Regions from separate parts of the Saccharopolyspora erythraea genome, predicted to be linked through region 3. Evidence: riboswitches for the same ligand, from Rfam matches in the RefSeq annotation. Region 3 holds a riboswitch; each other region holds the start of a gene.
The links. A riboswitch is a leader RNA that binds a small molecule or an ion and turns the genes downstream of it on or off. The one in region 3 is predicted to bind cobalamin.

Region 1: linked by a shared signal. The riboswitch ahead of HUO13_RS23310 (Rossmann-like domain-containing protein) and the one ahead of cobN (cobaltochelatase subunit CobN) in region 3 are both predicted to bind cobalamin.
Region 2: linked by a shared signal. The riboswitch ahead of HUO13_RS06380 (ribonucleoside-diphosphate reductase subunit alpha) and the one ahead of cobN (cobaltochelatase subunit CobN) in region 3 are both predicted to bind cobalamin.

Annotation. Positions count from the first base shown of each region.
Region 1 covers NZ_CP054839.1:5,178,262-5,188,643, reverse strand. Annotated here, with positions in the region: gene HUO13_RS23325 (ABC transporter substrate-binding protein) at 1-1,514, opposite strand, end outside; gene HUO13_RS23320 (MFS transporter) at 1,514-2,803, opposite strand; gene HUO13_RS23315 (PLP-dependent cysteine synthase family protein) at 2,800-3,912, opposite strand; gene HUO13_RS23310 (Rossmann-like domain-containing protein) at 3,906-4,775, opposite strand; cobalamin riboswitch at 4,992-5,162, opposite strand; gene HUO13_RS23305 (putative quinol monooxygenase) at 5,489-5,821, opposite strand; gene HUO13_RS23300 (hypothetical protein) at 6,220-6,432, shown strand; gene HUO13_RS23295 (TIGR03084 family metal-binding protein) at 6,561-7,412, shown strand; gene HUO13_RS23290 (acyl-CoA dehydrogenase family protein) at 7,474-8,622, shown strand; gene HUO13_RS23285 (class I SAM-dependent methyltransferase) at 8,702-9,499, shown strand; gene HUO13_RS23280 (CAP domain-containing protein) at 9,968-10,382, shown strand, end outside.
Region 2 covers NZ_CP054839.1:1,373,034-1,383,415, reverse strand. Annotated here, with positions in the region: gene HUO13_RS06395 (ATP-binding cassette domain-containing protein) at 1-946, opposite strand, end outside; gene HUO13_RS06390 (serine/threonine-protein kinase) at 983-2,338, opposite strand; gene HUO13_RS06385 (glycoside hydrolase family 3 protein) at 2,467-4,890, opposite strand; cobalamin riboswitch at 5,021-5,224, shown strand; gene HUO13_RS06380 (ribonucleoside-diphosphate reductase subunit alpha) at 5,351-7,774, shown strand; gene HUO13_RS06375 (ribonucleotide-diphosphate reductase subunit beta) at 7,848-8,927, shown strand; gene HUO13_RS06370 (zinc-ribbon domain-containing protein) at 9,206-9,538, shown strand; gene ilvD (dihydroxy-acid dehydratase) at 9,726-10,382, opposite strand, start outside.
Region 3 covers NZ_CP054839.1:6,693,432-6,703,813, forward strand. Annotated here, with positions in the region: gene HUO13_RS29910 (cobalt-precorrin-5B (C(1))-methyltransferase) at 1-1,049, opposite strand, end outside; gene HUO13_RS29915 (cobalt-precorrin-6A reductase) at 1,100-1,876, shown strand; gene HUO13_RS29920 (precorrin-2 C(20)-methyltransferase) at 1,864-3,393, opposite strand; gene HUO13_RS29925 (precorrin-8X methylmutase) at 3,390-4,016, opposite strand; gene HUO13_RS29930 (precorrin-3B synthase) at 4,076-5,308, opposite strand; cobalamin riboswitch at 5,456-5,575, shown strand; gene cobN (cobaltochelatase subunit CobN) at 6,005-9,610, shown strand; gene HUO13_RS29940 (cell division protein SepF) at 9,790-10,026, opposite strand; gene cobA (uroporphyrinogen-III C-methyltransferase) at 10,128-10,382, opposite strand, start outside.

The DNA.
Region 1 (10,382 bases), 1.5 Mb from region 3:
CCCACGACCGCGCGGTCGAAGCGCGCCCAGTCCAGCGAGTTCGGCGGTGCCGGGCGCAGCCCGCCGACCGAACTGGAGACCGCCACGTTCCAGTCGCTGAACCCCCACACCAGCAGACCGCTCTGGTCACGCGCGAGCCGCTGGGCGTCGGCGAAAAGCCGGCTGCGATCGGCTTCGCCGGGCGAGCCCATCGCGCGGGAGAACAGGGCGTCGAACTCCGCCGAGCGGTAGCCGGTGTAGTTGTTGCTCCCGGCGGTTCCGCGCATGCGCTGTTCCAGGAACGCGGGCAGCGGCAGGGGAGCGGTCCTGGTGTGGGCGGCGGTGCCGATCTTCTTGATGTCGGAGAAGTAGGTCTCCGACGGCCCCACGCGCGGGGCCGCCCGCAGGCCGATCTCGGCGAGCTGCTGGGAGAGCAGGATCGCCGCCGACTCGAAGTAGGGGTCGGCCGCGCTGGTGTGCAGGTCGAAGGCCAGGCCCTCCGCGCCGGCCTCCCGCACCAGTGAGCGTGCGAGCTCGACATCGCGTTCGCGGGGAGGCAGATCCTGCGGGTAGTACTCCAGCCCCATGCCGAACAGGTCGTTGCCGGGCTTGCCGTGACCGCTCAGCACCACGTCGACCAGCGCGCGTCTGTCCACACCGGACACGATCGCGCGCACCAGGCGCGGATCGTCGAACGGAGGCCGGTCGACCTTCAGCGCCACCGCCTGCATCGTCCCGCCGGTCGCGGCGAGCACGCGGGTGCGCGAGTCGCGCCCCAGCAGCGTGGCCGAGTTCGCGCTGACGTCGTGGGCGTAGTGCACCTGGCCGGACAGCAGCGCCGCAACCCGCGCGCTCTCCTCGTTGACCGGCACGAACTCCAGCTCGGGCGGAGTCGGCGCACCCTCCCAGTACCCGTCGAAGCGGGCGAGGACGGTCGAGCCGCCGGGCTGGAACGACTTGAACCGGAAGGGCCCGGAGCCGACCGGCGCGGAGAATCCGGTCGTGCCCGCGGGCACGATCTCGGTGGCGGGAGCGCCCCAGGCCGAGGGGAACTCGAAGTTCGGCTCCCGCAGCACCAGTTCCAGCTCGGTGGCCGAGCGCACGCGGCTCGCACCGAAGTCGACCCCGGCGAACTGCCGCGCCGCGGGCGAGCCCGTGGCCGGGTCGGCGACACGGCGGTAGCTGTAGAGCACGTCGTCGGCGGTGACGGGCCGGTTGTCGTGGAACCGGGCGGCGCGCAGCCGGACCGACCACCGGGTGCCGGTGGCGTCGGGCTCCCACGACTCGGCCAGGCGCGGTACCGGGCTCATGTCGTCGGCGTAGCCGACGAGCGTGTCGAACAGCGCCTTCGCCCGCGCCTGGTCGACGAACAGGGAGCTGGTGTGCGGGTCGAGCGTCTCCTTGGCCCCGGCGGTGGGGAACGCCACCCGCAACCGCCCGTCAGGCGCGCCCGCCGCACCGCAGGCGGCCAGCGGCGCGGCGGCGACCGCGCCGAGCGCGGCCTTGAGCGCGGTCCGTCGATCGAAGCGAAGCACTACGCCGTCCCCTCCCGGGTCGTCGCGGGCACCGGTTCGGCCCGCTCGGTGCGGCCGAGCAGGCCGCGTCGTTCCATCAGCGCCGCACCCGCGCCGCCGGCCAGCCCGACCACGAGCAGCGCCAGCCACGGCGACCAGGCCAGCGCCGTCTCGCCGGTGAGGTCGAGCAGCGCCCCGGCCAGCCAGCCGACCCCGGCCGCGACCACGCTGGAGACGAGGTAGTAGAAGCCGTAGTAGGTCCCCGCCAGCCGCTCGCTGCCCACCAGCGGCAGCAGTTCCATCGCGAACGGGTTGGTGATCGCCATCCCGACGGTGAACAGCGCGGTGGTCAGCAGCACCGGCACGCACACAGCGGCGGTCGCGGCCCAGTCGAGCTCGCCGCTCGCCCGCACCGGCAGCAGCGGACCGGTCAGCATCACCGGCACGAAGGAAACGCCCATGCACGTCAGCCCGATGGCGACCGAGCGGCCCGCGCTCCACCTCTGCCTGCACCACCGCGTGATGCGCACCTGGCCGAGGACGCCGATCAGCGTGGAGACCGCGAAGACCACCGCTACCGCCTCGCTCAGCCCGGAGACGCGCTGCGCCTCCAGCGGCAGCGAGAGGTAGAGCTGGTTGTAGAGCCCGAAGTACGCCGACAGCGCCAGCGTGAACGCCAGGAACCTGCGGTTGGCCACGACGGTGCGCCAGCTGCCCAGCACGCTCTGGCGCTGGGGCTCGACCTCGCGGTGGGGGAGCACGACGGCCTGCGCGATCGTCAGCACCGCGAACGCGACGCACGCCACGACCGCGATCAGCCGGAAGTCGACCCGCAGCAGCGCGGCGCCCAGCAGCGGACCGACGAGCGTGCCCGCGTGGGCGAACACGTTGAACACGGCGAAGGTCTCGGCGCGCCGTTCTCCCGCCTCGTGCATCAGGTAGGTGCGCACGGCGGGGTTGAACAGCGCGCCCGCCAGCCCGGTGAGCATGGCCGCCGCGAACAGCCCGGGCAGCGAGGTCAGCACGCTGAACAGCCCGAAGGCCAGCACCCGCAGCGCGCAGCCGGTGATGATCATCGGCCGGCAGCCGAGCCGGTCGGCGGCGGTGCCACCGAGCAGGAACATCCCCTGCTGGCTCAGGTTGCGCACGCCCAGCACCAGGCCGACCACCGCGGCGCCGTAGCCGAGGTTGTGGCTCATGTAGGCGGCCAGGAACGGCATGAGCATGTAGAAGCCCACGTTGATGCCGAACTGGTTGACCACCAGCAGCTTGGAGGCGGGCGAGAGCCGCCGGAACTCGCTGGTGTTCACAGCGCGTCCTCCTCTCCGCACACGGTGCAGGGCAGCCCCTCGGCGGAGCGCAGGGAACAGGGGTCGACGACCTTGCCGGTGCGCACCCAGCCGAGGGCCGAGTGCGGTCCGGCGTCGTCGAGCGGTTCGGTGACCGGGGCGCCCAGGTGGTGCTCGGCGAGGTAGTCGTCGGCGTAGATCGACTGCCAGTAGCGGTGCGGCCCGTCGGGGAAGACCCCGCAGACCCGGTCCGAGCCCAGCTCCCGGGCGCACCACGCGGCGGCCATCGCCACCGCTCCGGTGCTCCAGCCGCCGGTGACGAACGCCCCGGCGGCGAGCCTGCGGCAGGAGTCGGCGGCTTCGGCCGGTCCGATCCAGTGCACTTCGTCGAAGATGTCGTAGTCGACGTTGCCCGGGTGGATGCTGCTGCCCAGCCCGCGCATCAGCCGCCGCGCGGCGTCCTGGCCGAACACCGTGGAGCCGACCGAGTCCACCCCGACGATGCGCACGTGCGGCCACCGCGCGCGCACGACCGGCGCTATCCCCGCGCTGTGCCCGCCGGTGCCGACGCTGCACACCACCGCGTCCAGCTGGTCGAACTGCTGCACCAGTTCCTCGCCCAGACCGCGGTACCCGGCCGGGTTGTCGGGGTTGTTGTACTGGTCGGGCCAGTAGGCGCCGGGGAGTTCGGCGAGCAGTCGCGCCACGCGTTCGCGGCGGGCGCGCTGCCATCCGCCGACCGGATGCGGTTCGGTCACGATCTCGACCCGGGCGCCGTGGGCGCGCAGGAGTGCCGCGGTCATCCCGTCGAGCTCGCGGTCGGCGACGATCACGACCGGATGTCCCAGCGCGGTGCCGACGCAGGCGAGCCCGATGCCCAGCGTGCCGCTGGTCGACTCGACCACCGCGCCACCCGGGCGCAGCTCGCCCCGGCGCCGGGCGCCCCGCAGCAGCGACAGCGCGGCCCTGGCCTTCATCCCGCCCGGCGCGAAACCCTCCAGCTTCGCCCAGAAACCGGGGTGGGGGTGAGGCAGCGGCGTGTCGACCCGCAGGACCGGGGTGTCGCCGATGAGGTCCAGGACCGAGGCGCACCTGGCCCCGCCGCGCACGTCGGCTCGAGCGGTCAGCACGTCGCATCACCGCCCTGGGCCACGTAGGTGTGGATGTCGGTGCCGTCGCCGGTGAGCCAGAAGAACGGGTAGGGCTCGGCCGACAGCGCGTGCACGTGGGTGCCGACCAGCTCCCGCAACACCGCGCTCCCGGTCTGGGCGAACACGACCAGCGCAAGCCCGCGTTCCCGGCACAGCGCGGAGATCTCGTCGAAGGTCCCGTTGCCCAGGACCATCCCCGAGGCGAGCACCGCGTCGGCGCGGGAGATCGCCTCGCGGTGGTCGGTCGTGACCGGCTCGCCCCACTCGGTCGTCCCGCCGCGCAGGTCACACGGGACGCGGTGCGCGCCGCGTTCGCCGAGCGCGGCGAGCAGCGAGTTCACCACCCCGATCACCGCGACCGCGCCGCCCGGCCGCACGGGCACCAGGTCGGCCACCGCGCGGGCCCTGGCCACCGACTTCTCCAGCGAGGTACCGGCAGGGACGTGCACGAGGCTGGACCTCGGGTGCTGGGAGTGCGGTTGCAGCCAGGCCAGGTAGGCGTCGAGCACGGCGACCCGGACCGGCGCCTGGCGGTGCCCGAGCAGCTCGGTGACGGTGCGGCCGGCGAGATCGCCCACGTCGAGCGAATCCGCCTCGCCGGCTTCGACGGCGCAGGAACCGACCGCGTTGCCTACCCGCACGCTCAGCACGAAGTTGGCGTAGCCCGAGCGCCTTCCGGCGTGTTGTGCACTTTGGACGGTCAGGAAAGCGACCGAGATCCGGGCCTGCTCGGTTCGCAGGTCGGCCGCGCGCCGTTCGTCGTCGGCGCGGGCCCGGTCGATCAGCGCGGTCAGCGCGGCGTGTTCGGGCGCGCGAGCAGGGGATGCGATGCCAGCAGGCACGGGTGTCTCCACGTGTGAGAGATCCGGAGTCGGGTGGAAATCCGCCGACGGGCGGACGAAGGAGGGGATCACGCCCTGGAAGGCGTGGTTCCTCCGGACGACGCACGTGGACGCGTCGTGCCTCGAGCGGTGGAGACGCCACGGCGGCGGTGTCGGCCGGTGACGTGCGTGCAGTGCAGCAGCACCTCGGTACCTCCTCCGGGGCTCCGCGACCCCGTACGAATCGGCACGACGGCGCCAGTCTCCTGACTCATGGATCGTCGCCTTCCGCCAGCCTTCCCACCGGTTGCACGGCAGTGGCGCGGTGGCGGTGGCTCCCCATTCACAGTGGCGGGACCGTGCCGGAGTCGCACCGGCTTCCTGTCCGCCGTCGCGGTGAGAAACTCGCGAAGACGTTTGCAGCAGGCCGCCCGGGCTGTCAAGGGCAGCGGTCGCAGATCACGCCCTTGTCCGAACGCGCACTTGATGGGCCTTCCGGCGGACTGACGTTAGTCCGAACGGGCTAGAAGTTCGCGGAGTAGCACTATGAGAGTGGGCGGCGCGAGAAGTCCACAGTGGTGCTGTCCACAGTGGTTTGGTGGGATCGATCACTCGGGCGGCCGTGGTCCGATCGGCCCGGGGTGGTGGTGGCCCGCCGGGGCCTCCTGCGGATGGGCGCGGCGACCGCCGTGGGGCCCGGGCGGGCACCACGGGCGGAGCGCGCGAGGGACGGGTCAGCCCCGCTCGGGCACGGTCATCTCGCCGAGCACCGACCAGTCCTGCTGCGGGATCGTCGTGTTGATCACCCGCGGCGTCTCGGCCAGGTACTGCGGCAGGGTCTGCTGCGCCTGCTTGAAGTGGTCGGACTGCACGTGCTCGGCCCCCGCCTCGTCGTCGCGGAACGCCTCGACGAGCACGTACTCGTCGGGGTTCTCGATGCTGCGGGACCAGTCGAACCACAGGCAGCCGGCCTCGGCGCGGGTCGCGCGGGTGAAGTCGCCCGCGATCTCGGGCCAGCGGTCGGCGTGCTCGGACAGCACCCGGAACCTCGCGGTGATGAAGATCATCGATCTCGCTCCTTCGTCGCTCGTGGTGGAGGCGGTTCGGCCAACGTCCTCCGCCGGAATCCTAGGAAACCGCCGCGGCCGGTGCCCGAACGGCTTCCGGTGCCCGGTGCCGCCATGTCGTCGAGGTCCGGTGCCGCTTCCACGATCGTGCTGAGGCCGGACTGCCGGCGGCCACTTTCCGGTGTCGTGCCGCGATGGGACCGCACCTCATGCGTTGCCCCGCAACCTCGTTCGTGATCCTCGGCTGCTCGTGTGTGCGCTGAGGGTGACGAAAACAGGGCTCACCCTGCAGGGATGACACACAGCAGAGCGCCCCGGCATGCGAGCGGGTGCAACATCATCAACCCTGCTCGTGGCACAGCAGTTCCGTGATGTTCAAACGGGAAGGGCGAGCACACATGCGCACTGTGAAGAGGATCATCGTCGCCGGGGCCATCGCCGCGGCTGGCCTGGCGGTCGCCGCCGGGCCCGCCCACGCCGGATTCGCGGTGAGGGGGTGGGACTGCGTCCTCAGCGGTGGCGCTCCGATCAAGTTCGAGGGTGGCCGCCTGATGTGCTGGGGCGGCCACTTCGACGGCCACCCCGTGATCAAGGCTTCCTGGCACCACTGAGCCCCGCGCTCGGCACCGGTCACCATGGGAGGCCGCCGGCCGGTTCGGCCGGCGGCCTCTTCTGCGTCCATTAAAAAAGCAATCATGACTGCTTGCTTTTGGTTCGGCGCCGGTGCCACGATGAGCGCATGCACAGCGGTGAGCGGCGGGAACGCGTTTCGTCCGGGTCCGACCTGACCGAGCGGCTGCTCGCCGACCTGCGCGCCGAGACCGCCGACTTCGACGCCCTGGTGGCGGGGCTCGATCCCGCCGAGTGGCGTCGGGCGACACCCGCACCGGGATGGACGATCGCGCACCAGGTCGCGCACCTGGCGTGGACCGACGAGCAGGCCGTGCTGGCCGTGCGCGATCCGGAGGCTTTCCAGGCCGCGCTGGAGAACGCGGCCGAGCTCGCGCGCGAGGTGGACGACGCGGCGGCGCGCGGCGCGCGGGAGGACCCCGCCGCGCTGCTCGCGCGCTGGCGTTCCGGGCAAGCGGAACTGGCGGTGCTGCTGGCGGCCTGCCCCGGCGGCACGCGCCTGCCGTGGTTCGGCCCGCCGATGGGAGTCCCGTCGATGGTGACCGCACGGCTGATGGAGACCTGGGCCCACGGCCAGGACGTCGCCGACGCGCTGGGAGCGCGGCGCGAACCCACCGACAGGTTGCGCCACATCGCGATGCTCGGCGTGCGAACTCGTGACTTCGCCTACGCGGTGAACGGAATCCGGCCGCCCGCCGAGGAGTTCCGGGTGGAGCTGATTGGGCCGGGCGGCGAGCGGTGGGGCTGGGGACCCGAGGACGCGGCGCAGGTGGTGCGCGGCCCGGCACTGGACTTCTGCCTGGTCGTGACCCAGCGCAGGCATCCCTCCGACACCGCGCTGACGGCCACGGGGGAGCAGGCCCGCCAGTGGCTGGGCATCGCGCAGGCCTTCGCCGGTCCGCCGGGACGGGGCCGTGAGGCCGCGGGTTCACCGGACGCCGGGGGCCGGCCCGGCGCATGACGCTCGTCCTCGCCGCACGCGGAAAAGCCCCGCGCGGACCCGGATTCCCGGAGGTGCTGTTGTGACCGACCCGTTCCGCGCTCCCGAGCGGGAGGAGCTGCGACGGACCGTGCGCCGCTTCGTGGAGGCCGAGGTCCTGCCGCACCAGGACGGCTGGGAGCGCGACGGGGAGCTGCCCCGGTGGCTGCACCGCAAGGCGGGTGAGATCGGCCTGCTCGGCGTGGCGTTCCCGGAAGAGGCCGGCGGTGGCGGCGGTGACATCGTCGACACCATCGTGCTCGGCGAGGAGATGCACTACGCGGGCGGTTCGGGCGGGCTCTTCGCGTCGTTGCTGACCTGCGGGATCGCGCTGCCGCACATCGTCGCGGCGGGCGATGCGGCGCAGGTTGGCCGCTGGGTCCGGCCGACGCTGGCGGGCGAGGCCATCGGCGCGCTGGCGGTGACCGAACCCGGCGGCGGCTCCGACGTGGCGGGGCTGCGCACCACCGCCGAGCGCGACGGGGACCACTTCGTCGTCAACGGTGCGAAGACGTTCATCACCTCCGGTTGCCGCGCGGACTTCGTCACCACCGCGGTCCGCACCGGCGGTCCCGGCGCGCACGGCATCTCGCTGCTGGTGGTCGAGCGGGGTACGCCGGGCTTCGAGGTCTCGCGCCGGCTCGACAAGATGGGCTGGCAGTGCTCGGACACCGCGGAACTGTCCTTCGTGGACTGCCGGGTGCCCGCGGCGAACCTGGTCGGCGCGCAGGACTCCGGCTTCGTCCAGATCGCGCAGCACTTCCTGACCGAGCGCATCATGCTCGCCGTCCAGGCCTACGCGGGCGCCCAGCGCGCGCTCGACCTGACGGTGTCGTGGTGCCGGATGCGCGAGACCTTCGGCAGGCCGCTGATCTCCCGGCAACTGGTCCGCCACACGCTGGTGGAGATGGCGCGGAAGGTGGACGTCGCGCGCAGCTACGTGCACGACGTGGCGCGCCGGCACCTCGCGGGCGACGACGTGGTGGCCGAGGTCTGCTTCGCCAAGAACACCGCGGTCGAGGCGGGCACGTGGGTCGTCGACCAGGCCGTGCAACTGCACGGCGGCGCCGGATACATGCGGGAGTCCGAGGTCGAGCGCCAGTACCGGGACATGCGCATCCTCGGCATCGGCGGCGGGACGTCGGAGGTGCTGGCCGAACTCGCCGCCAAGCGCAAGGGTTTCGTGGCCTGAAGATCCGTTCTGGCGGGGCGCTCGGCACCGTGAGGCGGGGTAGGTTGCGAGCAGGCGCCACGCGGGGGGAGGCAGGTCCATGCGCGAAGAACGACAGATCGGCGGTTCGCTGGATCAGCTGGTGGCCAATCCCTTCGACAGCGATGCAGCTGCACGCCGTTACGCGCGCGGTCGTCCGTACTACCACCGCACGGCATTGCGGCTGGCCATGCGCCAGTTGAGGATCGAGCGCGCAGGCACCGCCGTCGACCTGGGCTGCGGTACCGGGCTTTCGACGCGTGCGCTGCGGGACGTGGCCGACCGGGTCGTGGCGCTGGACGTCGCACCGGCGATGTTGCGCGCGGCGCAACGATATCCCGGCGTGCAGTACGTCGTGTCGGGTGCCGAGCGGATTCCGCTCCGCGACGCGTGCGCGGACCTGGTGACCGCGGGCGCGGCGTTCCACTGGTTCGACCAGGCCCGCGTGCTGCCCGAACTCGCCCGCGTCCTCGACGACGGTGCGGCACTGGCCGTCTACAGCGACTTCTTCACCGGTCGCCTGGCCGGGCGGCCCGCGTTCACCCGGTGGTTCCGGGACTCCTACCTCGCCCGCCATCCGGCGCCACCACGTCATCACCTCGACACCGCCGCAGCGGCGGACGCGGGTTTCAGTGACGCCCTGGATGCCGAGGACCGGTTCCGGGTCCGCATGAGCCGGTCGGAGCTGGCCGACTACCTGCTCAGCCAGAGCAACGCCGCCGCGGCCGTCCGGTCAGGAGCCGTCACCGCGCACGACCTGCGTCGCGAGATCACCGACGGTCTCCGGTCGTGCCTGGACGGTGAGGAGATCGACGCCCTGTTCGGCGTCCGGGTGTGGACGGCGGTCCTGCGCCGCTGAAGAAGGCCAGTGGCGTCGCTGCTGAGTAGAGCCGGTGCGGCGCTGCGATGGCTCGCCGCGGGGGGCTCGACCTTGTCGCTACCGCTACGTGACCGGGCCTCGCCGGTCTGTAGCTGACCGGCGAGGCCGGAGATCACCGGCTGGCTGGGACCGTTCGGCCGGCGCGGACGTGCGTGTCCCGGCGCGCTGCGGGTGCGGGGGCCGCGTGGTTGCGCCCCTGCTGAGCGAGGCGCGATCCCTCACCGGCGCCGCTACCGCACGGGCCGCTTGGGCCTCATCCACAACGTCTGCCCCTCGACTTTCTCGTCGCCGGCTGCCGGAAACCCGTCCTCCTTGCGATGCATCCCTCACTCGAACGTGGAAGCCGAACGGCAGGCGGTCGCGGTTCCATCACTCATGGTGAACGTGGTTGTGACTTAGCGCATCTATAACGGTTCGATCACGACACGAATGGGTAGCTTGCTCGCCGTGACTCGCTCCAAGTTTCAACGCTCCGTAATCACGATCAGCGCTGCGGCCGCCCTGCTCTCCTCCGGCGGCGCCCTGGCGCTCTCCCCGGCGGCCTCGGCCGACCCCTCCGCCGAGGGGCGCGTCGTCGAGCTCGTCAACCAGGCCCGCGCCGGTGCCGGCTGCGCGGCGGTCAAGGCCGACTCCCGGCTGGCCGACGCCGCCCAGGCCCACAGCACCGACATGGCCAACCGCTCCTACTTCGACCACACCTCGCAGGACGGCTCGACGTTCTCCCAGCGCATCACCAGGGCCGGCTACCCGTCGCCTGCCGCGGAGAACATCGCCATGGGCCAGCAGACCGCCGAGCAGGTGATGGACGCCTGGATGAAGTCCCCCGGGCACAAGGCGAACATCCTGAACTGCTCCCTCAAGA
Region 2 (10,382 bases), 2.9 Mb from region 3:
GCTCCTTCGGCGGCAGCGGCGGCGCGCCGTCGGCCTCGAACCTGCGCAGCCGGGTCTGGGCCGCCCGGTAGCGCAAGGCCATCTCGTCGCTGATCGTCGCCGCGCGCTGCAACGACCGCACCAGCTCCTTGAGCTGCTCGTGCTTGTCGTCCCACCGCCTGCGCAGCTCGGCCATCCGCTCGAGGCGCGCGGCGCGGGCCTGGTGCCACGTGCCGAAACCGCCGCCGTGCACCCAAGCCGTCCGGCCTTCCAGCGTGACGACATGGGTGGCCGCGGTGGCCAGCAGCTCGCGGTCGTGGCTGACCACCAGCACCGCCTTGCCCGACTCCGCGAGGCGCTGTTCGAGCCAGCGCTTGCCCGGCACGTCGAGGTAGTTGTCCGGCTCGTCGAGGATCAGCACCTGTTCAGCGCAGCGCAGCAGGGATTCCAGCACCAGCCGCTTCTGCTCGCCGCCGGACAGCGTCGTGACGCCGCGGTGTTTCGCGCGGTCGTAGGGCACCCCCATGGCCAGCGTCGTCACGGTGTCCCACAGAACCTCGGCCTCGTAGCCGCCTGCCTCGCCCCACGCCGCGAGCGCGTCGGCGTAGCGCAGCTGCGTCGCCTCGTCGTCGGTGTCCATCAGTTCCAGCTCGACGGCGTCCAGCTCCGACGCCGCGGCGCGCAGCGCCGGGGAGGCCACGGCCAGCAGCAGGTCGCGGACGGTGCGGTCGTCCCGGATCGAGCCGATGAACTGCGGCATCACCCCCAGCCCGCCCTGGACGTTGACCGCCCCGGTGAGCGGCTTCAGCTCACCGGCCAGGATCCGCATCAGCGTCGTCTTGCCCGCGCCGTTGTCCCCGACGACCGCGACGACGTCACCGGCGCCGACGCGGAAGGAGACACCGCCGAACAGCTCGCGTCCGTCACCGAGCCGGTAGGACAGTGCGGACGCCTCGAGGAACCCCATTCGTCCAATTGTGTCGGCCCCGGCAACCGGATTTCGCTACCCGCAGCTGACCACGTGCTCCGGCGGGCTGGTGTGGTCGAGCCGCCGCACGAAGGCATCCCCGCCTAAACCGGTTCGGCGCGCGCATGCGGTTTCCTCGTCGTCGAACGGTCCGTAGTAGACCGAGTAGATCTCGGCGCCGTCCACGTGGGTGCGCAGCGACTCGCAGCCGGTCGAGGGCGAGTGCTGGTAGCTCGAGCCGGGGAACTGGTCCAGGTACCGCTGCACCTGCTCGCCGTAGATGGCGGGGTTGACCGACGACCCGACCATCACCAAATAGCCGCCGTCGCACGGCGGCAGGCTGATCGGCACGCTCAGCCCGAGGTCCCCGGGCGCCCGCGGCGGCTGGGACTCCGGCTTCGGCGGCGGGGACGGCGGGGTCGAGGTGTCCCCGCCCTGCGCGTTCCCGCCAGGTGGCAGCGACATGAACAGCGCGGCCCCGCCCGCCACGAGCGCGACCGCCGCGACCCCCGCGGCCACCGGCCACCAGCGGCGTCCGCCCGGACCGCTCGGCGCCTTGCGCGTCGGCGCGGGCACCGCGCCCGTCAGCGCCTGCCTGGCCGCGCGGGCGAACTCGCCTGCGGTGGCGAAGCGCCTGCGCGGGTCCTTCGACATCCCGGCCTCCACGACCCGGTCGAAGGCGGGCGGCAGCGCCGGGTTGTGCGCGCTCGGGCGCGGCGGCACGCGGTTGAGGTGGGAGTTGATCAGCGACTCCGCCGTGTGCCCTGCGTACGGCTTGGCCCCGGTGAGGCACTGGTAGAACACGCACGCCAGCGAGTAGACGTCGGCGCGGTGGTCGACCGGCCCGTCGCCGAAGCGCTCCGGCGCCATGTAGTCCAGCGTCCCGACCGCGATCCCGGTCGTGGTCAGGTTGGTCCGGTTGCCCGCCCAGTGCGCGATGCCGAAGTCGACGAGGTAGGCGAAGCCGCCGCGGCCGATGATGATGTTGGACGGCTTGACGTCGCGGTGCACCAGCCCTTCCTCGTGCGCGGCGTCGAGCGCCTGCGCGATCTGGTGCACCACCTCGACCGCGTCGGCGGGTGGCATCGGACCGTGCGCGGCGAGGAGCCTGCTGACGTCCTGACCCTCGATGAGCCGCATGTCGAGGTAGAGACGGCCGTCGATCTCGCCGAAGGAGTGGATCGGGATGACGTGCGGCTCGCGCAGCCGCGCAGCCGCGAGCGCCTCGCGTTTGAAGCGCTCCCGGTACTCGGGGTCCGCCGCGACCCCGGAACCGAGGACCTTCAGCGCCACGATGCGGTCGTGGCGGGTGTCATAGGCGCGCAGGACCTCGCCCATCCCACCGCGGGCGATCAGCCCTTCCACCCGGTACGGACCGAAATGCGAGACCACGGTGTGCGACTCCCCTCCCGAACCGACAGCGCGCACTCAACCGCTGGTCATCATATTGGGTGAAGCCGACACCCTTCGCCCACTTCCGCAAGCCGCTGTGGCCGGTTGAATCCGGGGAGCCCGGCGACCTAGGCGTTCACGACGATCGTGAGCCTGATATCTCCGGATGAACGGCCGGTCAGCAACCGGTGTTCGCCGCTGTCGTCTGGAATCCGGACGGCAACGTCCACTTCGGCCTCCTGGCCGGCTTCGACGTCCACCACGCGGAACCCGGCCAGCCACGGCGGACGGCCGCGCGAGGCGGCGTACACCTGCACCACCTCGCGTCCGGCCCGCTCACCGCAGTTGCGGACCGTCACCCGCACCCCGCCCGGTACCACGATGGCGTCGACGTATTCCCAGCTCGTGTAGCCGAGTCCGTGTCCGAAGTGGAACGCCGGGCGGCTGTCACGCGCCAGGTACGCGCGGTAGCCGATCAGCGTTCCCTCGCTGTAGTGCAGCTTGCCGTCCATGGGCTGCACGCGCGGCAGCGGCACCGGCACGTCGGCCGTTGCGGCGGGCAGGGTGGTCGGCAGCCTGCCGCCCGGCTCGGCGACGCCGAGGAGGACGTCGGCGAGCGCGTGCCCGTACTCCTGGCTGCCGAACCAGGTCCACAGCACCGCGGGCACCTCGCGGACCCACGGCATCAGCACCGGAGAGCCCGCGTTGACCACGACGACCGTGCGGGGGTTGGCCGCCGCGACCGCCTCGACGAGTGCGTCCTGCGCGCCGGGCAGATCGAGGCTGTGCCGGTCACGCCCTTCGGTCTCGATCTCGGCATCGGTCCCGACCACGACAATCGCGACGTCCGCCTCGCGCGCGGCCCGCACCGCCGCGTCGAACTCCGCCGTGGCGTCGGGCGCGAGCCCGCCGTGCCCGATCCCGAGCGCGATGACGGTGTCACCCTCCGGAGCGAAATCCACTGCCACCGCAACGGTTCCGTCCTCGCTCAGGTCGGACTCGACCAGGACGACGTCGACGCGCTGCTCCGGGGGTTCGATCATCTCCGCGAGCGGGTCGTCGGTGTCGATCTCGCGTGCCACTTCACCGTCGAAGACGACGCGCCCGGCGATCTCGACCTCGAACTTTCCGCTGCCGTGCACACCGAAGACGTGCTCCCCGGGTTCGACTCGCAAGTCCCCGCGCAACCTCAAAACCGCCGTACCGCTCGGCATTTCGGATTTCCCCAGCCACAGCAACGTTTCCGTGCCACGCAGCTCGGAACCCAGCACTGCGCCGTCGGCTCCGACGAACTCCAGTCGCAGGCCGTTTCCCTCACCATCGGGGTCGCGCACGCGGTCATGCGGGACCGGGTCGAGGAGCCTGCGATGCCGGACTCCTCTGCGGAAAACCACCTCCGCGTCGGGCAACGCCGCGCGGACGCCGTCGAGCGGGGTGACCACGTGCGGCGGGCTGACGTGCGAAGAGCCACCGCCCTGAACCGCGGGCAGCACGGCGTTCTCCCCGATCACAGCGACCTTCCCGATCGGCGTGGGCAGCGGGAGCACGGGCTGGTCGTCGACGTTGGCGTTGCGCAGCAACACGAATCCCCGCGTCGCCAGCCGGCGGATCACCGGACGCGCGTCGTCGGGAGGACCCGATGCGTCCACTTCGGATTCGCCGTCCAATGCACCGGTCCGGGCCGCCAACCGCAGCAGCCGCAACACCTTGTCGTCCAGCAACTCCTCCGCGACCCGCCCCTCGCGAACCGCAGTCGCGAGTGCCCCGCCGCTCCACGGCCCGCCTGGCCCCGGCATGACGAGATCGAGCCCGCCGAGCGCGCACCGTTCGCAGTCGCGGGCGGCGAACCAATCCGAGACGTTGACGCCGTCCCACCCCCACTCGCCCTTGAGAATCCCGTTCACCAGCTCGGAGTTCTCGGTCATCGAGTACCCGTTGACCGAGTTGTAGGCGGTCATGACGGCCCACGGCCGCGCCTGCTCGACGATGCGCCGGAACGGCTCCAGGTAGACCTGCCGCAGCACCCGCGGCTCGACGACCGCGTCGTAGGTCATCCGCCCGGTCTCGCTGTCGTTGGCTACGAAGTGCTTGGGCGTCGCGGCGACACCGCGCGACTGAATGCCCGCGACCACCTGCGCACCGATCTCGCCCACCAGCAGGGGGTCCTCGGAGAAGTTCTCGAAATGCCTGCCACCGAAGGGACTCCGGTGCAGGTTCACCGTCGGCGCGAGGACCACGTGCACGCCCCTGCGCCGGGCCTCGTCGCCGAACAGCTCCCCGACCTGCCGCGCCGCGTCGACGTCCCAGGTGGCCGCCACCGCCGACGCCACCGGCAGCAGCAGCGAGGTGTCCCGCTCGTCCCACTTCGTCCCGCGCACGCCGTTCGGGCCGTCGGAGAGCACCATCCGGCGCAGCCCGATCTCGGGCATCGCGTGCAGGGTCCAGAACCCCGACCCGGTGAGCAGCCGAGCCTTCTGCTCGACGGTGAGCCCGGCGAGCAGGGAACGCAGCCTCGGCTCGTCCGGCTCCGGTCGATCAACGGCACCGCTCATGGCGAGGTCCTTTCCGTTGGGCCGCCGGCTGCGTGCGACCCAGGAGTGACCGCGACGCGACCCGCTGTCCATTCCACATCAAAGACACGCCGATATCTAGCCCGCCGCAAAGTGGACGAACCCAAGATGTAGTGTGTCCCGCGCCGATGGATCACCACGGAAGGTGAGGCAACAGGGAACCCGGTGCGAATCCGGGACTGCCCCGCAGCGGTGAACGGGAACGACCGTCGTGACCGGCTCCGGCCGGTACGGCACTGGGCGCGCACGCGCCCGGGAAGCCACGACCAGTAGGCCGCCCGTGAGTCCGAAGACCTGCCATCGGTGCGCGCACGAGGTGTGCGCGCTGTCCGGGGCCTCGAGGGCGGGTCGCGTGGACGACCGGCGACGCGTGCCGTCGCCGCGATCCCGCACGCCTCCGTGTTCCCGGGCCGGCCCTACGAGCACGTGAGGAGAAAGCGTCGTGACCGAAACGCTCACCGCACCCGCACCGAGCAGCGCACCCGACTGGGATCGGGTTTCGGCTGTGGTCCGGCAGGCGTGTGAGGGTCTGGGGGGAGTGTCGGCCGACGCCGTGCTCGACGAGGTCCGCCGCAACAGCTTCGACGGCATCAGCGCCGACGAGCTCGCGATCGCCCAGATCATGGCCGCCCGCACCATGGTGGAGGCCGAACCCAATTACTCCCAGGTCACCGCCCGGCTGCTGCTGGACCGGCTGCGCCGCGAGGCCCTGACCTACCTGGCCGGGTGGCCCGACGACGCCGACCAGGAGCAGATGCGCGAGCGCTACGCGCCCTACTTCCGCGACTACGTCGCGCGCGGCGTCGAGCTGGGCCAGCTCGACCCCGAGCTGGCGTCCTTCGACCTGGACCGGCTGGGGGCCGCGCTGCTGCCTGAGCGCGACATGTCCTTCGGCTTCCTCGGCCTGCAGACCCTCTACGACCGGTACTTCCTGCACCACGACGGGACCCGCTACGAGCTGCCGCAGGCGTTCTTCATGCGGGTGGCGATGGGTCTGGCGCTGCGGGAGGACGACCGCGAGGCGCGGGCGGTGGAGTTCTACCGGCTGCTGTCGTCGTTCGACTTCATGTGCTCGACTCCGACGCTGTTCAACTCCGGCACCACCCGGCCGCAGCTGTCGTCGTGCTTCCTGACCACCGTGGACGACGACCTGCACGGCATCTTCCACTCCATCAGCAACAACGCGATGCTGTCGAAGTACGCGGGCGGGCTGGGCAACGACTGGACCCCGGTGCGCGGCATCGGCGCGCACATCAGGGGCACCAACGGCCAGTCCCAGGGCGTCGTGCCGTTCCTCAAGATCGCCAATGACACCGCGGTGGCGGTGAACCAGGGCGGCAAGCGCAAGGGCGCGGTCTGCGCATACCTGGAGACCTGGCACATCGATGTCGAGGAGTTCCTCGACCTGCGCAAGAACACCGGCGACGACCGGCGTCGCACGCACGACATGAACACCGCGAACTGGGTGCCGGACGAGTTCATGCGCCGCGTCGAGGCCGATGAGACGTGGACGCTGTTCTCCCCGGACGAGACGCCTGACCTGCACGATCTCTACGGCACGGCGTTCGCCGAGCGCTACCGCGACTACGAGCAGGCCGCCGAGCGGGGCGAGATCAAGGTCTATCGGCAGGTCCGTGCGGTGGAGTTGTGGCGGCGGATGCTGACGATGCTGTTCGAGACCGGGCACCCGTGGATCACGTTCAAGGACCCGTGCAACCTGCGCTCGCCGCAGCAGCACGCGGGTGTTGTCCACTCGTCGAACCTGTGCACCGAGATCACGTTGAACACCAGCCGTGACGAGGTCGCGGTGTGCAACCTCGGGTCGATCAACCTCGCGCGTCACGTCACCGCCGACGGCATCGACCACGAGCGGCTCGAGCGCACGACCCGGACCGCGGTGCGGATGCTGGACAACGTGATCGACATCAACTTCTACACGATCCCCGAGGCGCGGCACTCGAACCTGCGGCACCGGCCGATCGGTCTGGGGTTGATGGGCTTTTCGGATGCGTTGTTCGTGCAGCGGATTCCGGTGTCGTCGCAGGCGGCGGTGGAGTTCGCCGACCGCAGCATGGAGGAGATCTCCTACCACGCGATCTCGGCCTCGGCCGAGTTGGCGGCCGAGCGCGGCAGGTACGAGTCGTTCGAGGGTTCGCTGTGGAGCCAGGGCGTGCTGCCGATCGACTCGCTGGCGCTGCTGGAGCAGGCCCGCGACGGCCAGGTCGAGCTGGATCGGACGACGACCCGGGACTGGAGCGCGTTGCGGGAGCGGGTGCGTGCGGTGGGCATGCGCAACTCCAACGTGATGGCGATCGCGCCGACCGCGACCATCGCCAACATCTGCGGCGTGGGGCAGTCCATCGAGCCGATCTACCGCAACCTGTACGTGAAGTCGAACATGTCCGGCGACTTCACCGTGGTCAACCCGCACCTGGTCGCCGACCTCAAGGCGGCGGGGCTGTGGGACGAGGACATGATCGCCGACCTGAAGTTCCACGACGGCTCGCTCGGCCCGATCAGCCGCATCCCCGGCGAGCTGAAGGAGCTCTACGCCACGGCGTTCGAGGTCGAGCCGCGCTGGCTGGTGGAGGCCGCCGCGCGCAGGCAGAAGTGGATCGACCAGGCGCAGTCGCTGAACCTGTATGTCGCCGCGCCCAGCGGCCGCAAGCTCGACGAGCTGTACCGGCTGGCGTGGCGCCAGGGGCTCAAGACCACCTACTACCTGCGGTCGACCAGCGCGACGCACGTGGAGAAGAGCACCCTGCGCGGCACCGACGGCAAGCTCAACGCCGTGCCCACCACCCCGGTCGCCCCGGCGGCGCAGGCCTGCTCGGTTGAGGACCCCGACTGCGAAGCCTGCCAGTGACCGATCCCGGTCGTGCCGGAACACGCGTCCGGCACGACCGGTCACCCGAACCGTTGAAAGGGGGAGTTTCCTGATGACTGCCGATTCCGTGACCGGGCCGAGTGCCACCGGGCTGGGTGAGATCGACCGCGACGCCGGCCGCGTGGACGTCGCCGAGAAGGCGATGATCAACTCGCGTGCCGACGTCAACCAGCTGCTGCCGCTGAAGTACGGCTGGGCGTGGGACAAGTACCTCGCGGGCTGCAACAACCACTGGATGCCCACCGAGGTGTCGATGCAGGCCGACATCGCGCTGTGGAAGTCCCGCGACGGCCTCACCGACGACGAGCGCATGATGCTCAAGCGCAACCTCGGCTTCTTCGCCACCGCCGAGTCGCTGGTGGCCAACAACATCGTGCTCGCGGTGTACCGGCACATCACCAACCCCGAGTGCCGCCAGTACCTGCTGCGCCAGGCGTTCGAGGAGGCCGTGCACACCCACACCTTCCAGTACATCTGCGAAAGCCTCGGCCTGGACGAGGGCGAGCTGTTCAACATGTACCGGGAGATCCCGTCGATCTCCGACAAGGACGCCTGGGCCCTGCGCTACACCCAGAACCTGGAAAACCCCGACTTCGAGACCGGCACCCCCGAAGCCGACCAGGCGTTCCTGCGCGACCTGGTCGCCTTCTACGTGATCTTCGAAGGCATGTGGTTCTACACCGGGTTCGCCCAGATCCTGTCGCTGGGCAGGCGCAACAAGATGGTCGGCATCGCCGAGCAGTACCAGTACATCCTGCGCGACGAGTCGATCCACCTGAACTTCGGCATCGACTGCATCAACCAGATCAAGATCGAGAACCCGCACCTGTGGACCGCGGAGTTCCAGCAGGAGATCCGCACGATGCTCACCGAGGCATGCGAGCTCGAGGTGGCCTACGGCCGCGACACGATGCCGCGCGGCATCCTCGGCCTCAACGCCGACCTGTGCGAGGAGTACATGCGGTTCATCACCAACCGCCGCTGCGCCCAGCTCGGCCTGGACCCGGTGTTCCCCGACATCGCCAACCCCTTCCCGTGGATGTCGGAGGCCATGGACCTGAAGAAGGAGAAGAACTTCTTCGAGACCAGGGTCATCGAGTACCAGTCCGGCGGCGCCCTCGACTGGGACTGACACCCCCACCCAGACTCCGCGGCCGGGCGCCACGGCTCCCACCAGCGCCCGGCCGCGGAACCCCGGCCCGCCTCGGATCGCGCCGCCGCAGTCGGCCTCGGGCAACATCGCCGCGGCCGGCCTTCGGGGCGAACCGCGTTTCCGAGGTGGGCCCGGGGCCACATTTTCCGATCCGTGCCGCTCGCGGATTCTCTCGCGTACGGTTTTGCGCAGGTCTTGTCCTTGCTCCACCAGGGGGAACCGTGATCATCTTCGGCACGCGGCGGACCGTGCATCGAGTGGCGAACCTGCTCCTGCACTGCCGCAACTGCAACCAGGTGTGCGCGACCACGCTGAACAAGGGCGTCACCAAGTTCACCCTGTTCTTCATCCCGCTCTTCCCCGTCCACATCAAGCACGCGCTGACCTGCACGTGGTGCGGTGCCACCACGCAGGTGCCGTGGGCCGAGGCCGACGAGCTGGTCAAGCAAGCCCAGCCGCAGCAGGCAGGCCCGGCTTCCCACGCCCCCGGCTACCCGCAGGCCGGTGGACACGCGTCCGCGCCCGGGTTCCCTTCGGCTCCAGGAGCCCCGCAGCAGCCCCCGATGGCCCCGCCGCCGCACCAGCAGTAGGCCGCGACCGGCCTACTGTCTCCGCGCCGCCCTCGCCTGCGTCGACGTAGGCGACGCGCGAGCGCACCGCACTGACAGATCGGCGGCCGAACCCTTCCGAGTTCGACCGCCGATCCGCGGTCGTCTGGACGGACGCGGCAGCGTCCCTCAGTAGCAGACCGCGCCTCTCAGTAGCAGACCGCGCCTCTCAGTAGCAGACCGCGCCCTCCGCCGCCGAGCGGACCAGCCGTGCGTACTTCCCGAGCACGCCCTGCCGGAACTTCGGCTCCCGTGGCACCCAGCCTTCCTTCCGACGCGCGATCTCGGCTTCGTCCACCAGCAGGTCGAGCGTCCGGCCCGCGAGGTCCAGCCGGATGGGGTCCCCGTCGCGCACGAACGCGATCGGCCCGCCGTCGGTCGCCTCCGGAGCGACGTGCCCGATGCACAGCCCAGTGGTACCGCCGGAGAAGCGGCCATCCGTCAGCAGCAGGACGTCCTTGCCCAGGCCCGCGCCCTTGATGGCGCCGGTGACCGCGAGCATCTCCCGCATGCCCGGACCACCGCGCGGCCCTTCGTACCGGATCACCACCACGTCACCGGGCTTCAACGAGCCGTCTTCGACGGCGTCCATCGCACCCTGCTCACCGTCGAAGACCCGCGCCGTACCCTCGAAGGTCGCCGAGTCGAAGCCGGCGCTCTTGACCACGGCACCTTCCGGCGCGAGCGATCCGCGCAGGATCGTCAGTCCGCCGGTCGGGTGCAGCGGGCTCGACAGCTTGTGCAGGACCTCGCCATCGAGTTCCGGCGGATCCAGCTCGGCGAGGTTCTCGGCCACGGTCTTCCCGGTGACCGTCATGCAGTCGCC
Region 3 (10,382 bases):
ACGACGACGTCGACCTCGACCGGGGCACCGCGCAGAGTCTCCAGGCACACCTCGCGCGCCCGCACCGCGACCAGGTCGCCCAGCGGCAGGTCCGCGGCCTGGCAGAGCTGGAGCGCCTCGAGCGCGGTGTTGGCCGAGCGCACCCCGGCGGCCAGCTCGTCCCCGGCGCCCGCGTCGCGAACGATCAGCTCCAGCACCGCGAAGTCGACCTGCGAACGCTTCGAGTGCAGGTCCAGGTGGCCGTTGGCCAGCTTGGAGATCTTGCCGATGCCCCCGGCCACGGTGAGCCGCGGTACCGGATGGCGGCGCAGGTACTTCAGCACCGCGCCGGCGAAGTCGCCCATGTCCAGCAGTGCTTCGTCGTGCAGCCCGTGCAGCTCGGTGACGACCCGTTCCGACGTGCTGCCGGTGCAGCCCGCCACGTGCCGGAGCCCTTCGGCGCGGGCGACGTCGACACCGCGGCGGATGCTGTCGATCCACGCCGAGCACGAGTACGGCACGACCACGCCCGTCGTGCCCAGGATCGACAGGCCGCCGAGGATGCCCAGCCGCGGGTTCCAGGTGTGCCGGGCGATCTCCTCGCCGTCGTCCACCGAGACCTCGACCACCACGTCCCCGGTGCCGCCGTGCTCGCCGGCGACCCGCGTCACCGCATCGGCGATGAGCCTGCGCGGCACCGGGTTGATCGCGGGTTCGCCGACCGGCAGCGGCAGGCCGGGCTTGGTGATCGTGCCGACGCCCGGCCCGGCGCGGAACACCACGCCCTGGCCCGGATCGGCGTGGCGGACCGTGACCGACACCAGCGCACCGTGTGTCACGTCGGGGTCGTCGCCGGCGTCCTTGACGATCCCGGCGGTGGCGAAGTCCTCCCCGAGCAGCTCCCTGGCCAGGGCGAAGGCGGGCCGATGGCCCTTGGGCAGCACGATCTCGACCGGATCGGGGAAGCTGCCGGTGAGCAGAGCGGTGTAGGCGGCGGTGGTGGACGCCGTCGCGCAGGCTCCGGTGGTCCAGCCGTACCGCAGCCCCGATCCCTCGGTGCGCCCGCTCATACCCGGAGAATGCCCCGTGTGCGTTGCGGAGCGAAAACGGAGGGTGCCGTATGAGGCGGGTGCTCGTCCTCGGCGGGACCGGTGAGGCGCGCGGGCTCGCCGAGCGCCTTTCGGCCGACGGCCGCCTGCACGTGACCTACTCCCTCGCCGGACGGGTCCGCGAGCCGCGGACGCCGGTGGGCGAGGTGCGCGTCGGCGGTTTCGGGGGCCCGGACGGCCTGGCCGACTGGCTCCGCCGGGAGCGCGTCGAGGCCGTCGTCGACGCCACCCATCCGTTCGCCGGCGGCATCACCGCCAACGCCGTGGAAGCCGCCGGGCGCACCGGGGTGCCGGTCCTGCTGCTGCGCCGTCCCGGCTGGCAGCCCGGTCCCGGCGACGACTGGCACCACGTCGCGTCGCTGCCCGAGGCCGCGGCGCTGCTGCCCGGCCTGGGCAGCCGGGTCTTCCTCACCACCGGCCGCCAGGGCCTGTCCCACTTCGCCGCACTCGACCTGTGGTTCCTGGTGCGCACCGTCGACCCGCCCGAGCCGCCGCTGCCCGCGCACACGACGACGCTGCTCGCCCGCGGTCCGTTCGCGGTGGAGGACGAGCTCGCCGTGCTGCGCGAGCACCGCATCGACGTGGTGGTCACCAAGGACAGCGGCGGGACCATGACCGCCGCGAAGCTCACCGCCGCCCGGGAGCTCGGGCTGCCGGTGGTCGTGGTGCGGCGCCCGGAACCGCCCCCTGCGCCCTCGGCGGACACCGTGGACGACGCCGTGCGCTGGCTGGACTCCGTGTTGGGGACGCGTGATCCCGCCGAGGGCCTGCACCCTCACACCGGGTAGCGGCGCGGGGTGAACACCACGTCGCGGCCGTCGGCACCCGGCGCGATCCGCGTCGTCGAGGAACCGACCAGCAGCAGGCAACGCATGTCCACATCGGACTGGTCCAGGTCGGCCAGGCGCACCACCCGGACGCTCTCCTCCGGGCCGCCCACGTCGCGGCCGATGACCACCGGCGTGTCGGGCGAGCGGTGCTCCAGCAGCACGTCCCGCGCCGCGCCGACCTGCCAGGTGCGGCTGCGCGAGGCCGGGTTGTAGACGGCGATCACCAGGTCGGCGGCGGCCACCGCGCGCAGCCGGTCGACGATCACCTCCCACGGCTTGAGCCGGTCCGACAGCGACAGCACGCAGAAGTCGTGGCCGAGCGGCGCCCCGACCCGGCTGGCCACCGCCTGCGCGGCGGTCAGCCCCGGCAGCACCCGCACCGGCACGTCGCCCTTCTCCGCCGCGACCTCCAGCACCGCGCTGGCCATCGCGAACACCCCCGGGTCGCCGGAGGACACCACCGCCACCCGGGCGCCGCGGCGGGCGAGTTCGAGGGCGAACTCGGCGCGCTCGGACTCGACGCGGTTGTCCGAGGCGTGTTTGCGCTGGCGCGGGTTGTCGGGCAGCCGGGCCAGGTACGGGCCGTAGCCGACCAGGTCGTCGGCCTCGGCCAGGGCGGCCAGCGCCTCCGGCGTGGTCCACTCCCGGCCCGCCGGACCGAGACCGACCACGACGACCTCGCCATGCTCTTGGGCGTCGGTTGCCTGGGCGGCCGCGTGGAACGGTCCGCCTGCGTTGACCGGGCTCGGCAGCAGGGCCAGCGAGAAGTACGGCACGCTCTCCGGGTCGACCTCGGCCAGCGGCTCGACGCGCTGCTTCTCGGTGGTCGCCCGCTCGACGTACCACGCCTGGTCCAGGCGTCCGGCGTCCTCCAGCGCCTGCCGGACGCCGTCGAAGGTGCGGCCCAGCTTGAGCACGGCGGCCGCGTCGGTGCTCACCAGCCGCTCGGCCAGCACCTCCGGCGCCAGCGTGCCCGGCAGCACCGTGAGCACCTCGTCGCGCTCGGCCAGCGGGCTGCCCAGCACCGCCGACGCCGCGCTCACCGAGGTCACCCCGGGCACCACGTGGGCCTCGAACCGCCCGGCGAGCCGCTTGTGCATGTGCATGTAGGAGCCGTAGAACAGCGGGTCGCCCTCGGCGAGCAGGACGACGTCGCGGCCCGCGTCGAGGTGCTCGGCCAGCCGCGCGGCGGCGCGCTCGTAGAACTCGTCGATCGCGCCCTGGTAGCCGCCGGGGTGGTCGGTGGTCTCGGTGGTGACCGGGTAGACCAGCCGCTCCTCGATCTGGCTGGGCCGCAGGTACGGCTCGGCGACCGACCGCGCGATGCTGCGGCCGTGCCGGGCGCAGTGGTAGGCGACCACCTCGGCGCTCTCGATGAGCCGGGCGGCCTTGACCGTCACCAGCTCCGGGTCCCCGGGGCCGAGCCCGACCCCGTAGAGGGTGCCCTTGTGCTCCACGACGTTCCCGCTGCTCACTCTTCCTCGCTCGCGATCGCGTTGATGGCGGCCACCGCCATGGCGCTGCCGCCCCGGCGGCCGTGCACGACCAGGTGCTCCAGGCCGCTGGGGTGGTCGGCGAGCGCCTGCTTGGACTCCACCGCGCCGACGAACCCGACCGGCAGCCCGAGCACCGCGGCGGGCCTGGGCGCACCTTCCTCGATCATCTCCAGCAGCCGGAACAGCGCCGTCGGGGCGTTGCCGATCGCCACGACCGAGCCCTCCAGGTCGTCGCGCCAGAGCTCCATGGCCGCCGCGCTGCGGGTGGTGCCCAGCTCGCGGGCCAGCTCCGGCACGCGTTCGTCGCCCAGCGTGCAGATGATCGCGTTGTCGGCGGGCAGCCTGCGCCTCGTCACCCCGGCCGCGACCATCGCGGCGTCGCAGAACACCGGCGCACCGGCCCGCAACGCGGCCCGCGCACCGGTGACCGCGTTCGGCGACCAGGCGAGGTCGTCGACCAGGTCGACCATGCCGCAGGCGTGGATCATCCGCACCGCCACCCCGGCGACCTCCGGCGGCAGCCCGCCGAGCTCGGCCTCGGCGCGGATGGTGGCGAAGGACCGCCGGTAGATCTCCGCGCCCTCCCGCACGTAGTCGGGCACCCCGCGATAGCGCGCGGGGCTGCCTGCCCCGGACTGCTCGTCGGCCCCGGTTCGCTCGTTCACACTGCCCTCCGTACCGCGTCCAGCGCGGCCCCAACCTCGTCCAAATCGGTGGCGGTCGTCCGGGTCTCGTCGTCGAGACCGACCTCGTAGCCCGCCTCGGTGGCGAGCACGTCCAGCACCCTGCCCTGCGGCCTGCCGCACCGGCGTCCGCATCCGGACCAGTGCACCGGGAGTCCGCCGGGCGGCGGCAGGGCGCGCCGGGCGTCCCCGCGGACGTCGGCGAGTGCCTTGGCGCACCCCGGTCGCCCGGCGCAGGAGGTGACCCCGGCCCCGGGTGCGCGGGCGTCCACGACCAGCCCGCGCGCGTCCAGCGCCGACAGCCACGATGGCGCGTCGCCGGCCGGCAGGCCGGTCACGACGACGGTTCGCCACGGCGTCAGCCGGAGACCGCAGGCGGCCTCGGACGCGGCGGTGATGATATCCACCTGCTCCCGCGAGAGTCGGCCCAGTGGCGCTCCGGCCGCGATCGTGACCGCGTCGCCGCGCCGGAAGACCTCTCCGACCTGCGCATGCGTGCCGGGCGGGGTGGACGGGACCGGCACCGGTTCGACCGGGACGGCACCGGTAGCCGCGCGGACGCGCTCGGTGATCCCGCGCACGCCGTCGCGCAGCTCGTTCACCCGCCACTCCCGGCCGTCCTTCTCTGCCAGGAACGCCTCGGCCGCGGCGAGGGCGAGCGCGGGCGCGCCTTCCGGGGTGGATCGGATGCCGGAGTCCACGCCGCCGAGCACCAGGGCGACGGTCGCGGCGTCGAGCGCGAGCAGGCCGACGTCGGCGCCCATCGACACCACGTCTCCCCTGCCGTCGTCGACGGCGAACAGGAAACGGCCTGGCAGATCGGCCAGCGCGGGCGTCGCGCACAGCGCTTCGTCCAGAGCGCGGGCCACGGCCTGGGTGTCCAGCAGCGCCCGGTCGTCGTCGTATGGCGAGCCGAGGATGTTGCGCACCCGTTCGTGGGTGGCCGACGGCAGCAGCCCGGCGCCGGAAAGGCGGTCGGCGAGCTCGCTCTGCTGTCCCGCCGCGAGGCCCCGCACCTGCACGTTCGCCCGCGAGGTGAGTTCGAGGCCGCCGTCGCCGAGCCCGGCCGACGCGGCCCCGAGCACGGCGAACTGCCGCGGTGTCAGCGCGCCGCCGGGCACGCGGACGCGGGCCAGTCCGCCGTCGGCGGCGTCGTGCACCCGCAGGGCACCGGGGCAGGCATCGCGTTCGGGACGGGCTGCTGTGGACACCCGGCCGATCCTACGGCCCCGGGTTGTTGCGGACGCAAACCACGCGACCGGGTCCGGACGGTTGCGACGCGTGTCATGCGCGGCGAACTTGACGGAAGATCGCCCCGTTGCGGAGAGTGTTCGCAGTATTCGAGCGGCGACAGGTGGAGGAAGCCGGTGCGAGTCCGGCGCGGTCCCGCCACTGTCACCGGGGAGCGGACTCCAACGACGTCACTGCCCCGCGGGGTGGGAAGGCGGAGCGAGCGCTGATCCGGGAGCCAGGAGACTCCGGTCGCCGCGACCTACGACCCGGGGCGAGGACCCCGAGGAGGGTGTCGTCATGCGCCGAACGCGCGCATCCGGCCTCCGCAGGCCGCCCGGCCCGCGGTGCCGCCGCCATCCCGGCCGAGGGCGTCCCGCACGTCGCGGACTCGGCGGCGGGGCGCCCGGCCGAACCACGCGTCGCGGGTTCGGCAACGCGGCGACCGGCCGAACCGCGCGAGCGCCGCGCACGCTCAGCGGCGGAGCGCTGCGGGGACCGGCACCGGGTCGGCTCGCCGCTCTGAGGCCCCTGTCCGGCGCCGCCGGCTTCGCGGAGGCCGGACGCGCGAGCGTCCGCCCCGCAGACATCCCCTTCGACGTCACCCGCCGCGCAGACGTACCCACCTCCACCAGCGCATCCCGGGCGACAGCCCACCCAGTTGAGGAGCGAGCCGCATGATCCTGCTTCTGTCCACATCGGACACCGATCTGCTCAGCGCGCGGGCCAGCGGCGCGGACTACCGGCTGGGCAACCCGGCGCGGCTGGGCGTCGACGACCTCCTGCCGCTGCTGACCGACGACGTCGACCTCGTCGTGGTCCGGCTGCTCGGTGGCCGCCGCGCGTGGGAGGAAGGGCTCGACGCGCTGCTGGCGGGTCCGCGCCCGGTGGTCGTGCTGGGCGGCGAGCAGGCCCCCGACGCCGAGCTGATGGAGTGCTCGACGGTGCCCGGCGGCGTCTGCGCCGAAGCGCACCGCTACCTCGCCCAGGGCGGCCCGGAGAACCTCACCGAGCTGCACAACTTCCTGTCCGACACGATCCTGCTGACCGGCAACGGCTTCGCCCCGCCGATCGAGACCCCGACCTGGGGTGTGCTGGAGCGCACTCCGCGCGAGACCGACGGGCCCACCGTCGCGGTGCTCTACTACCGGGCGCACCACATGGCGGGCAACACCGCCTTCGCGCACGCCCTCTCCGAGGCGATCGAGGACGCCGGCGGTCAGGCCCTGCCGATCTTCTGCGCCTCGCTGCGCGCTCCCGAACCCGAGCTGCTGCGCGAGCTGCGCCGCGCCGACGCGCTGGTGGTCACCGTGCTCGCCGCCGGCGGCAGCAAGCCGGCCACCGCCCAGGCCGGTGGTGACGACGAGGCGTGGGACGTAGGGGCCCTGGCCGAACTGGACATCCCGATCCTGCAGGGACTCTGCCTGACCAGCACCCGCGCCGCGTGGGAGGACAACGACGAGGGCCTTTCGCCGCTGGACATGGCCACCCAGGTCGCGGTGCCCGAGTTCGACGGGCGGCTGATCACGGTGCCGTTCTCGTTCAAGGAGAACGACTCCGAGGGCCTGCCGGTCTACGTCGCCGACCCGGAGCGGGCCGCGCGCGTCGCGGGAATCGCCGTGCGCCACGCGAAGTTGCGCCATGTCCCGCAGCACGAGAAGCGCCTAGCGCTGATGCTGTCGGCCTACCCGACCAAGCACTCCCGCATCGGCAACGCCGTCGGCCTCGACACCCCGGCCAGCGCGGTCAAGCTGCTGCGCCGACTGCGCGAGCACGGCTACGACGTCGGCCCCGAGGACGGGCCCGACGCGCTGCCGGGCGTGGCGGCGCAGGACGGCGACGCGCTGATCCACGCGCTGATCGCCGCGGGCGGTCAGGACCAGGACTGGCTGAGCGAGGAGCAGCTCTCCGGAAACCCGGTCCGCATCCCCGCCAAGCGCTACGAGTCCTGGTACGCGACGCTGCCCGAGGAGCTGCGCGGCGAGATCGAGGAGCACTGGGGCCCGCCGCCCGGTGAGCTGTTCGTCGACCGCTCGCAGGACCCCGACGGCGAGATCGTGCTCGCCGCGCTGCGCGCGGGCAACGTCGCGCTCATGGTCCAGCCGCCGCGCGGCTTCGGCGAGAACCCGATCGCGATCTACCACGACCCCGACCTGCCGCCGAGCCACCACTACCTGGCCGCCTACCGCTGGCTCATCGACGAGTTCGGCGCGCACGCCATGGTGCACCTCGGCAAGCACGGCAACCTGGAGTGGCTGCCGGGCAAGACGGCGGGGATGTCGGCCGCGTGCTCGCCCGACGCCGCGCTCGGCGACCTGCCGCTGATCTACCCGTTCCTGGTCAACGACCCCGGCGAGGGCACCCAGGCCAAGCGCAGGGTGCACGCCACCCTGGTCGACCACCTGGTGCCGCCGATGGCGCGGGCCGAGAGCTACGGCGACATCGCGCGGCTGGAGCAGCTTCTCGACGAGCACGCCAACATCTCGGCGATGGACCCGGCCAAGCTGCCCGCCATCCGCAGCCAGATCTGGACGCTGATGCAGGCCGCCAAGCTCGACCACGACCTCGGACTGGACGAGCGGCCGCACGACGCGGAGTTCGACGACATGCTGCTGCACGTCGACGGCTGGCTCTGCGAGGTCAAGGACGCCCAGATCCGCGACGGCCTGCACGTGCTCGGCGAGGCACCGACCGGTGAGGCCCGGGTCAACCTGGTGCTGGCGATGCTGCGCGCCCGCCAGATGTGGGGCGGGCGCAGCGCCGCGCTGCCCGGCCTTCGCGAGGCGCTGGGCCTGGCCGAGGACGGCAGCGTCGCGCGGGAGCGGGTCGACGAGGTCGAGACCCGCGCGCACGCCCTGGTCGAGGCGATGGAGGCCCGCGACTGGGAGCCCGGCACGGCGGCCGAGGTGTGCGCCGAGGTCCTCGGGGAGCCTGCCGACGCGGTGGTGCGGGTCCTGGAGTTCGCCGCGACCGAGGTCGTGCCCCGGCTCGACGCCACGACCGACGAGATGTCGGCCACCCTGCACGCCCTGGACGGCGGCTACGTCCCGGCGGGGCCCAGCGGATCGCCGCTGCGCGGCCTGATCAACGTGCTGCCCACTGGCCGCAACTTCTACTCGGTCGACCCGAAGGCGGTGCCGAGCAGGCTGGCTTGGGAAACCGGCTGGGCCATCGCCGACTCGCTGCTCGAGCGCTACCGCGCCGACACCGGCGACTGGCCGCGTTCGGTCGGCCTGTCGGTGTGGGGCACCAGCGCGATGCGCACCTCCGGTGACGACATCGCCGAGGTGCTGGCGCTGCTGGGCGTCCGGCCGACCTGGGACGAGGCCTCGCGCCGGGTCAACGGGCTCGAGGTGATCCCGCTCGACGAGCTGGGCCGCCCGCGCGTCGACGTCACGGTGCGCATCAGCGGCTTCTTCCGCGACGCGTTCCCGCACGTGGTGGCGCTGCTCGACGACGCGGTGCGGATGGTCGCCGACCTCGACGAGCCCGACGAGCAGAACTTCGTGCGCGCCCACGTCCGGGCCGACACCGCCGAGCACGGCGACCAGCGCCGCGCGACCATGCGGATCTTCGGCTCCAAGCCGGGTGCCTACGGCGCGGGGCTGCTGCCGCTGATCGACAGCCGCAACTGGCGCGACGACCGCGACCTGGCCGAGGTCTACGCGGTGTGGGGCGGCTTCGCCTACGGCCGCGGCCTCGACGGCGAGCCGGCGCGGTCGGACATGGAGAGCGCCTACAAGCGGATCTCGGTGGCGGCCAAGAACACCGACACCCGCGAGCACGACATCGCCGACTCCGACGACTACTTCCAGTACCACGGCGGCATGATCGCCACCGTGCGGGCGCTGACCGGCAAGGCCCCGGCGGCCTACATCGGAGACAGCACCCGGCCCGACTCGATCCGCACCCGGTCGCTGACCGAGGAGACCTCCCGGGTGTTCCGCGCCCGCGTGGTCAACCCCCGGTGGCTGGCGGCGATGCGCCGCCACGGCTACAAGGGCGCGTTCGAGCTGGCGGCGACGGTGGACTACCTGTTCGGCTACGACGCCACCACCGGCGTCGTCGGCGACTGGATGTACGAGAAGCTGGCCGAGACCTACGTGCTGGACCCGGAGAACCGCAAGTTCCTCACCGAGTCCAACCCGTGGGCACTGCACGGCATCACCGAGCGCCTGCTGGAAGCGGCGAACCGCAAGATGTGGGAGGAACCGAACCCGGAGACCCTGCAGGCGCTGCAGGAGGTCTACCTCGAGGCCGAAGGCGACCTCGAGGACCGCTAGGGCAGTTTCACAAGCGGTGTGAGCGTCGGCTCGCACCGCCGCGGGTTCTCAGAAGCCTTCTGGCGAGGACAGCGCCGACGTGGTGAATCGGGCATTCATGATGTCGGCGATCCCGGAGCCGGCAGGCTTCTGAGGTTCCGCCACCCTCACCACTACGCGAACCACTTCTGGAAGATTTCTCAGCGGTCGGCTGCTGCGGCCTCCACTCCTGGAGGCCGCAGCAGGAACACTTTTGGTGCGATCCGGTCCATGTCGCCGCCCTTTCCGACCACGAGCCCGGCGGCGAAGTCGACGAGCTGGATCGCCTCGGCGTTGGACATGGCGGTCAAGTCCATCACGACCGCGTTGCCCTGGCGGAAGTAGTCCCCGACGTAGTAGACGTCCTGGTAGCTCTGCGGATGCAGCGTCTTGACCACGGCTCAAGTCTTACCGCGGAAATCCGGAAGTCAAGCGCTGACCAGCGGGATCACTCGCGAGGAACCCCCGCCCCGGCAGGGTTGGGGGCTCGCGGTCGGTCTCAGCGACGCGACTCGGGTGCCAGGTCGGCGACCGGGCCGATGACGATCACCGCCGGTGGGTTCACGCCCTCGCCGTGGATCGCCTCGGCCACCTCGTCGAGGGTGCTGCGCAGGGCGCGCTGGCCGCGGGTGGTGGCCTCCTGCACCACCGCCACCGGCGACTTGGGGTCGCGCCCGTGCTCGATCAGCACCTCCGCGAACTCCCCGATGCGCTTGACCGCCATCATCAGCACCAGGGTGCCGCGCAGCTTCGC